DNA from 3 places in the Blautia argi genome. Region 2 is predicted to be linked to each of the others. Evidence: predicted binding sites of a transcription regulator. Region 2 holds the regulator's gene; each other region holds the start of a gene.
What was found. The regulator Rex, encoded in region 2, represses fermentation and respiration genes when NADH is low (regulators of the CRP and FNR family bind a similar motif). The targets are predictions, from matches to a motif close to ATTGTTAANTANTTAACAAT.
Positions count from the first base shown of each region.

Region 1: the regulator Rex is predicted to act here: its motif matches at 1,382-1,401, upstream of adhE (bifunctional acetaldehyde-CoA/alcohol dehydrogenase).
Region 3: the regulator Rex is predicted to act here: its motif matches at 1,288-1,307, upstream of DQQ01_RS15175 (ATP synthase subunit B family protein).

Region 1 covers NZ_CP030280.1:731,196-734,478, reverse strand. The annotation lists gene typA (translational GTPase TypA) at 1-992, shown strand, start outside; gene adhE (bifunctional acetaldehyde-CoA/alcohol dehydrogenase) at 1,474-3,283, shown strand, end outside.
Region 2 covers NZ_CP030280.1:1,929,315-1,932,597, forward strand. The annotation lists gene DQQ01_RS09430 (NAD(P)H-hydrate dehydratase) at 1-912, opposite strand, end outside; gene DQQ01_RS09435 (redox-sensing transcriptional repressor Rex) at 976-1,623, opposite strand; gene abc-f (ribosomal protection-like ABC-F family protein) at 1,790-3,283, shown strand, end outside.
Region 3 covers NZ_CP030280.1:3,144,316-3,147,598, forward strand. The annotation lists gene DQQ01_RS15170 (V-type ATP synthase subunit I) at 1-892, opposite strand, end outside; gene DQQ01_RS15175 (ATP synthase subunit B family protein) at 933-1,241, opposite strand; gene DQQ01_RS15180 (ABC transporter substrate-binding protein) at 1,472-2,767, opposite strand; gene DQQ01_RS15185 (AI-2E family transporter) at 2,851-3,283, opposite strand, start outside.

The DNA.
Region 1 (3,283 bases), 1.2 Mb from region 2:
CCATTGCAGGTATTGCGGACATTCATATCGGAGATACCCTATGCTCTCCTGAAAATCCGGATCCTATTCCTTTCCAGAAGATTTCAGAGCCTACCATTTCCATGAACTTCATTGTCAATGACAGCCCCTTTGCCGGACAGGAAGGAAAATTTGTCACCTCACGGCATTTAAGGGAACGTCTTATGAGAGAATTGAACACAGACGTCAGCCTTCGTGTGGAGGACACTGAAAGCACAGACTGCTTTAAGGTATCCGGCCGTGGCGAGCTGCATTTATCTGTACTTATTGAGAACATGCGTCGGGAAGGCTTTGAATTTGCTGTCAGCAAGGCTGAGGTTATTTATCAGGAAGATGAAAGAGGCAGAAAGCTGGAACCAATGGAGATTGCCTATGTTGATGTTCCCGAAGAATTTTCCGGCACCATAATCCAGCGTCTCAGTGAACGAAAAGGCGAGCTACAGGGCATGAGTCCGGCAAGTGACGGAACTACCCGTCTGGAATTCAACATTCCTTCCAGAGGACTGATTGGCTTCCGCGGAGAATTTATGACTTCTACAAAGGGTTCTGGTATTTTAAACACAGCATTTGACGGCTATGCTCCGTATAAAGGTGATATGCAGTACCGCAAACAGGGCTCTTTGATTGCCTTTGAAACAGGTGAATCTGTAACCTATGGTCTGTTTTCCGCACAGGATCGCGGAACTCTCTTCATCGGTCCCGGGGAAAAAGTTTACAGCGGTATGGTTATCGGACAGAGCGCAAAACCGGAGGATATTGAGCTGAACGTATGCAAAACCAAGCATCTGACCAATACCCGATCCTCCTCTGCAGATGAAGCCTTAAAGCTGACACCACCTAAGATTCTCAGTCTTGAACAGGCTCTGGAATTTATTGACACAGATGAACTTTTGGAAATCACACCGGAATCTCTGCGTATCCGTAAGAAAATTCTGGATTCCAGACTTCGCAAAAGACAGAATCTGAAAAAATAAAGAAAAACAACGCTGCTTCACAAAGTGCATACCGTAAAAATTCAGGAATGAACCTTGTGAAGCAGTTTTCTTTTTCTCCTCAGAAAGTTTCTCTTCTGCCCTTATATTCCTGATTCTGTAAAGGGCTTCCGCATGGCAAATTTTCTTCTTTTTGTAAATGTTATTTTTTTATCAATTTTTCTCTTTGAAATGTATAATACTTCCAGAATATTATCATTAAATCTTTTCCCTTTCTATTTTCTGATAATTTTAAATTTAACAATCTTTTTTCTTTATATACTCAGCTGTATATGATAAAATAAACATACACAGAACGACTTTTACATTTCCCTTTTTACTGAATTTTTATATTGACAAATATTTAACAACGAGATATAATAACCTCAACATTTGTTAAATAATTGTCAATGCTGCGGGAAATGAAAAGTTTCCTGTTATGCAGCACACTGTATCAGAATTATTATTTTAAGGAGGATTTCCCATGGCTAAAAAACCAGAAACAAAAGTACCGGAAACCATTAACAGTGTAGAAGCTCTTCAGGCAAAAATCTCTGCTATGAGAGAAGCCCAGAAAAAATTTGCCACCTTTACTCAGGAACAGGTAGATAAAATCTTTTTTGAAGCTGCTATGGCAGCCAATAAAATGCGTATTCCTCTGGCAAGGCTCGCCTGCGAGGAAACCGGCATGGGCGTATTGGAGGATAAGGTTATCAAAAACCATTACGCAGCAGAATATACCTATAATGCTTATAAAAGAGTCAAAACATGCGGTGTTGTAGAACAGGATACCTCCTATGGAATTAAAAAAATTGCAGAACCTGTAGGCGTTGTAGGCGCTGTTATTCCTACAACAAACCCAACCTCTACTGCTATCTTTAAATGTCTTATCTGCTTAAAGACCAGAAACGCTATCTTAATCAGCCCTCATCCACGTGCAAAGAAATGTACCACAGAGGCTGCCAGAATCATTCTGGAGGCTGCTGTAAAGGCAGGTGCACCGGAAGGCATTATCGGCTGGATTGAAGAACCTACCATTGAGCTTTCCAACGAACTGATGAAATCTGTTGACGTAATTCTGGCAACCGGTGGTCCCGGCATGGTAAAAGCTGCCTATTCCTCCGGAAAACCGGCCATTGGCGTAGGTCCCGGAAACGTACCGGTGATCATGGACAGCTCCTGTGATGTACAGACTGCTGTATACTCTGTCATTCATTCCAAAACCTTTGACAATGGTATGATTTGTGCTTCTGAACAGTCTGTCACTGCAATCGCTGATATTTATGACAGCGTAAAAGCTGAATTTATCAAACGCGGCTGCCATGTATTAAACAGCGAAGAACTGGATAAGGTTCGTAAAATTATCCTCACAGAGGCAGGTACGGTAAATGCAAAAATCGTTGGACAGCCGGCTGCTGTTATTGCAGAAATGGCGGGCGTTACTGTTCCGGAAAACACAAAAATCCTCATTGGTGAGGTTACCTCTGTAGATATTTCCGAACCTTTTGCTCACGAAAAACTTTCACCGGTTCTGGCGCTTTACAAGGCAAAGGATTTTGACACTGCTTTGGATATGGCTGACCAGCTTGTAAAGGACGGAGGATATGGACATACCGCTTCTATTTATGTACATCCGTCACAGACAGAAAAACTGAACAAATTTGCTGACCGCATGAAAACTTGCCGTATTCTGGTGAACACACCTTCCGCACAGGGTGGTATCGGTGATTTATACAACTTCAAACTGGCTCCTTCTCTGACACTCGGCTGCGGTTCCTATGGCGGAAACTCTGTTTCTGAAAACGTAGGAGTGAAACACCTGTTAAACGTGAAAACAGTTGCCGAAAGGAGAGAAAACATGCTTTGGTTCAGAACACCGGAAAAGGTTTACTTCAAAAAAGGCTGTCTGCCTGTTGCTTTAGATGAACTTAAAAACGTATATGGTAAAAAGAAAGCCTTTATTGTAACAGATACCTTTTTATACAACAATGGCTACACAAAACCGATTACAGATAAGCTGGACGAAATGGGCATTACTTATGACTGCTTCTTCGAGGTTGCCCCAGATCCCACCTTACAGTGTGCGAAAAAGGGTCTGGAAAAATTAAATGCTTTTGCACCGGATACCATTATTGCCCTGGGCGGCGGTTCTGCTATGGACGCGGCAAAAATTATGTGGCTGATGTATGAACACCCGGAATGCAATTTTGAAGATCTGGCAATGGATTTCATGGATATCAGAAAAAGAGTCTATGTATTCCCGAAAATGGGCGTAAAAGCCATGATGGTCGCTG
Region 2 (3,283 bases):
CAAATTTTCTCTCACCAGTTCCTCAAGGGCGGTTTCCTCGTCGTAGACAGCCAGCATGGCTTCTGGAAAGCAGGCAAACATTTCCCGGTTTTCTTTCGGTGTGGCAATCTTCAGCATACCTGCACCACTTCGCAAAACAGCCTGTCCGCTCAAATATGCCGCTCCGAAGATTTCCCTGCTTCCTGCTACCAGAAAAACCTTTCCAAAGCTGCCCTTATTCCCGTCCGGCTTTCTTACAAGCGTCTTCAGTTCTTCCCTGGTACAGGCAAAAAGTCCGCTTCCAAAGGAGGGGGGCATTAAAATCCCCACATCTGCACTTATAAGCTTTCCTGCATAAGCTGCACCGGGATACAGACAAAGCCCTGCCTTTTTGTACCCAAAGGTAACGGTAAGATCTGCCCTTACGGCACAACCCAAAACTGCCCCTGTCCCAGCATGGATACCGGAAGGAATATCCACTGCTACAATTTTCCCCTGAAAATGTTCCAGACTTTCTATGGTTTCTCTGTAAGTTCCTTTTATCTCTCTGGAAAGTCCCACGCCAAACAGGGCGTCTACGATAGTAGTATATTCATGGACACAGAAAGTCTTGACAAAGGAAATCCCATAATTTCTGCCAATTTCTATCTGTTTTTCCATTTCTTTTGTAAAATGTTCCGGCTTTCCCAAAATACAGACATCTGTCTGATATCCCCCCAGGGTCAGAAGCCTGGCTATGACCACGCCGTCTGCTCCATTATTTCCGCTGCCACATAAAACCAGCACTTTAGAAAGTGGCAGCCCTTCTTTTTGCATGCTCCAAAAGACCTGCAGACCAGCCCGTTCCATCAGCACCAGGGACGGCATTTGCATCTGCTCTATGGTATAAACGTCCAACGCCTTCATCTGCTCTCCGGTTACAATCTGTTCCATTTTTTCACCGCCTTTTCCGGGAAAGCGAAAAGGGAGCTGCCGCAACAGCCCCTTCCCGCATGTTTATTTCTTCTCATGTTCGTTTTCATAGCAATTCAAATTATAGGACAAACGCATCAGGCTCTCGGAAAGATGTACATTTTCCACAATCACATCCTTCGGCACGTCCAAATCCAGATGCGCAAAATTCCAAATAGCACGAATGCCGTTCTTTACCAACAGATCTGCTGTTTCTGCCGCATTATTTTTCGGCAGGGTCAAGGTGGCAATTTCCACGTCCTGCTCCTTTAAAAACTGAGGAAGCTCGTCCATCATACGAATCTCGTTTCCTCTGATAGAAATCCCCTTCAGCACTGGATTCACATCAAAAATTCCTACAATCTTGAAGCCTCTTTTTTCAAACTTCACATAATTGGCAAGTGCCTGTCCCAGATTACCTGCACCTACAATAATCATGTGATGTGTTTTATCAAGTCCTAAAATTTTCCCGATTTCCTCATACAGATACGGAACATTATAACCATATCCCTGCTGCCCGAAGCCGCCAAAATTATTCAAATCCTGACGAATCTGAGATGCAGTTACCCGCATCTTTTCACTTAGCTCATTGGAGGATATTCGCTCTACGCCTTCTTCTATAAGTTCACCTAAATATCTGTAATATCGGGGTAGCCTTTTGATCACTGCCTTTGAAATGCACTTTTCCTCCATGACGACCCTCCTGTATTTAAAATACACATTTCTACGTTTCATTATAATGGATTGTTAAATTAAAGTCAATTAATTTTCTTTTTCTGTGTTGTCAAATAAGAATTTTCCGCTATAATAAATAGGACAGCTTTTCAGGCTGTACGGAGTTTTAAAGGAGATTAGAACCATGATACTTGCATGTCAAAATATAGAAAAGTCCTTTGACGGCGTCACCCTGCTTTCTGACGCCAGCTTTCACATTGAAGAAAGAGAAAAGGCAGCTTTGGTAGGCATTAACGGTGCAGGAAAATCTACACTTTTTAAAATCATTGCAGGCGAACTTGCGGCAGATGGCGGTCAGGTAATTTTAGCGAAAGGAAAAACCATGGGCTATCTGGCGCAGCATCAGGAAATGGACGGGGATTTATCCATCTACGATTCTCTTTTGAAGGTTAAGCAGCACATTCTTGATATGGAAGTGCGTATGCGCCAGTTAGAAAAAGAGATGAAGCATGCCACAGAAGTAGAACTGAATAAAATTATGGAAACCTATTCCAGACTGACCCACGAATTTGAGCTGGAAAATGGCTATGCCTATAAAAGTGAGCTGACCGGGGTATTAAAAGGTCTTGGTTTTGCAGAAGGAGATTTCGACAAAATGCTTTCCACCCTTTCCGGAGGACAGAAAACCCGCGTGGCGCTGGGACGTCTGCTTCTGTCAAAGCCGGACATCATTCTTTTGGACGAGCCTACCAACCACCTGGATATGGATTCCATTGCCTGGCTGGAAACCTATCTTTTAAACTATCCGGGAGCTGTATTTATTGTATCCCATGACCGGTATTTTCTGGATAAGGTTGCCACAAAAATCGTGGAAATTGACAACACAAAAGTAACCTCCTTTACAGGAAACTATAGCGCCTATAGCGAAAAGAAAGCTATGCTCCGCCGGGCTGCCTACCAGGCATATATAAACCAGCAACAGGAAATCAAACATCAGGAAGAAGTCATTGCAAAACTAAAATCCTTTAACAGGGAAAAATCCATACGCAGGGCAGAAAGCCGGGAAAAAATGCTGGAAAAAATAGAGGTGCTGGAAAAGCCCGCAGAAGTGGACGATTCCATGCGTATCACTTTAAAGCCACGAATCATAAGCGGCAACGATGTGCTGGAGGTAGAACATCTCAGCAAATCCTTCCCTTCTCTTCCTTTGTTTGAAGATTTGAACTTTCAGATAAAGCGTGGAGAACGGGTTGCCATTATCGGAAACAACGGTACCGGAAAAACTACGATCTTAAAAATTTTAAATCAGGTAATTCCGGCTGACAGTGGCAGCTTCCGACTGGGAAGCAAGGTACATATCGGTTATTATGACCAGGAACACCATGTGTTACACATGGAAAAAACGATTTTTGAAGAAATCTCCGATGCTTATCCCAAACTTACCAATACGGAAATCCGCAACCTGCTGGCAGCCTTTCTCTTTACCGGAGATGATGTGTTTAAACCTATTTCTGCATTGAGCGGTGGAGAACGAGGACGTGTTTCCCTGGCAAAACTTATGCTGTCCCAGGCGAATTTCCTGATTCTTGATGAGCCTACCAACCACCTGGATATCACTTCCAAGGAAATCCTGGAGGAGGCCTTAAATAACTACGAGGGAACCGTGCTTTATGTGTCC
Region 3 (3,283 bases), 1.2 Mb from region 2:
GTACATAGCCGTTTAAAATAAACGTTTTCCTGGACTGAGGGAGCTGCCCCAAAACCTCATACTTCTCAGCTCTTGCCCGGAAGTAATCTGAAATCAGCTTAAAATTCTCCCTTTCAGAAGCATAGGAAGCAATTTCCTTTCGGCATTCTTCCAGTTCCTTCTGCAGAGCTTCGATTTGCTTCTGCAGCTCTTCCTTTTCCTGAAGCGGAATTTTGCTCATACTCTGGGACGGCTTGGCAAAACCGCTCTGCCGGAGAACCTCTTCCACCTTTGCCATATCTTTTTTCAGGCACAAAACTGCAAGATATACGGCATCTCTCTCCGAAGACAAAATGGAAATATCAGCTCCCGAAAGCTCCGGTGTCTGCTCATTAAGCAAACTGTAAATCTCGTCCAGCGTCATAGTCCCCGGAATCGAACCAATGAGAACCGCAGTGGTTCTGGTCCCCTTAAAGTCTACGGGAATATCCAGCTTTAACCATGGAGTCAGGGCTTCTATCTGGTTTTCCAGCTTCTGCACCCCGGCCTTGCACTCTGCAATCTGCTTATGCAATCTTGCAACCTGTGCAGCCATATCCAGAATTTCCTTTTCCCTCTGAGTAATTTCCAGATATTCTTTCTTTTCGATAAGGTTTTTGCCTTCCAGACTGGCAAACATAGATACCTTTTCCGGTACATATTCCTGAAGAATATCCAGTGCTGTGTCCGCCAGAGCAGCATTTTTTTCAAATGCACTTCTCTCTTCCTGGGTATTTACCATCTGAAAGCCTTCTTCCTCACTCTCAAATCCGGAAACCTCCATAAGACCCATGGACTGAATTTTCTCCAAAATGGCTTTTCTGTCCTTTTTCAGCGCGCAGATACTGACTTTTTGCATCTGCAATACTGCCATATTCGCATCACTCCTTTATTTTCTGTTTTTGTTGACAGCTTCATACCAGACTCGCAATAACGGTCTGTACTGCCTTCTCTTCTTTTTCCTTTGCAGTTTTTCTTATTTCTGCAATTTCCCGTTCTGCCGATTCCAGAGCTTCCGCAAGTCTTCTCTCTCCGGCAGCCTGCGCAGTTTCTCTGGCTGCTTTTGCCTTCTCCTGCGCCTGTTCAATCATAGCGGCTTTCGCCTGTTCCGTTTCCTGCCTGGTCTGCTCGAGAAGCTGCGTCCCCTGTCCTTTTGCATGGGCTGTAATCTCCTCTGCTTCCTGTTCAGTTTTCCGGATTTCCCTGATTGTTTCTTCTACCACAGTATCACCACCTTCGCATAGTTTGATATTACTATGAATTATGCATTTTGTCAATTTAATAACGAATTTTGTATACTTTCTCGCTAATTTTATGAAAGCCTCCATTTATTTTAAAAGACAAAAAGAGAGATTGTGTTGATTTTGTACAATCTCTCCCTTTATCTTTTGTATAATGTAACAAATTATCATATTAGCAAAGCGCTTCTTTTATTCACTTTCACACCACCGCTTTATTCATATAAATAATTAGCATATTCCGATGAATTTACATTCGTACTGTCAATCCACTGGTACCCTGTATTTATAAACTTGTCATTCTCCAGTCCCAGGTCTGCACGAACACCGGCAATCACTGTGGCATATCCCATTCCGTAAGGATTCTGCACAAAGGTTCCAAGCTCTGTCTTTTCCTTAACAGCGCCAATCTGTTTCTTTCCGGCATCAAATCCTATAATGGAAATTTCTTTACCAGAAGCCTTTACTATGTCCAGAACATCATTTGCCGCAAATTCATTGGTACAGTAGTAGCCTTTTAATTCCGGATAGAGCACCAAAACTGCTTCTGCCATTTCTGCCATACTGTGTTCCCCATTTTCATGAGAAATATTGACAATCTCTATCTCCGGGTGATTCTTTGTTATTTCCTCTGTAAAACCTTTTTCCCTGTCCTGACTGCTCTTAGAAGTTTCTGCATGAGCCATGACAGCTATCTGACCTTTGTTTCCAACCGCCTCTGCCATTTTCTTTGCAGCCTCTGCTCCTGCCGCATAATTATCTGTAGCGCAAATGGTATTGACAAGGTCGCTCTCCACGCCGGAATCCAGAATCACCACAGGGATTTCATTTCCCATGGCTTCCTCAAGCTGTGCGCTGCAGGATTCCATATCTATGGCTGACAGACATAAAACAGAAGGATTTTCTGCCAGAACTGCATCAATAGTATTAATCTGGCTCTCCACGTCCAGCTCGTCTGTCGGACCTTCAAAGGATAGTTTAACCTTATCCTCTCCTTTGTATCCCATCTTTTCATTCAAATCCTTTACCGCAGCTGTCATACCTTTTTTTACAGTCTGCCAGAAAGCGGATTTTGTATTTTTTACCACCACTGCAATATGGCTTCCCGGCACTGGATTCAGTTCCTCTAAGGAAGTATAGTCAACTGTTCCTGCCTGTTTTAAGACCTGCATGGTCAAATCCTGTGACATATCCGTTTTCTCATTTTGCTCTTCTTTTACCTCTTCCTTATTCTTTTGAGCATCGTCCCTCTCCCCGGATTCCTCCTGAGTTTTTTCCTGTTCTTTATCTGTTTCTTCCGGATTGTCCTTGTTTTCTTTGTCCTGCTTTCCGTTTATTTGACTCTCTTCTGTCTTACTTTCCTCTGTCTTACTCTCTTCTGTCTTATCTTCCTGCTCTGCCTGTGCCTGAGCATTGTTTTCTTCGTCTGTATCTGCCCCGGATTTCCCGCATGCGCTGACACTTCCCAGAGCCAGCACGGCACATAAAAAAATCACCGTTAGCTTTTTCATGATTTTACCTGCCTTTTACAACAATTTATCTTTGGATTTAAACTACGTTTCCATTATACACGAAAGCCCTTATTAGTCCATAGCTATTCCCCTTTGTTTATAAAATTTTTTGAAATTGTAAAGATAAGCAAAGCAGAGAAAGGTCCCAGAATAAATCCTGTACCTCCGTATACAAACAGACCTGCGTACACAGAAAATAATACCAGAAGCGGCGACACACCTACATGATTCCCGATGAATTTCGGCTCCAGAAGCTGACGCACCACCGCGGTAATTCCATATAGAACAAGAAACCCGATTCCCTGAAACTGATTTCCCATAAGAATTTGAAAAACCGCCGCAGGTACCAGAAACAAACCTGTCCCTAAAACCGGAAATGCATCTAAAATACCAAGCGCCAGACCATAGCCAAAAAAGTGACGAACTCTTAAAATCCACAGTCCTGCCACACACAGCAGACAAATCACAGTCATAATCTTTATCTGTGCCTTAAAATACTGTGTCATACTTTGAAAT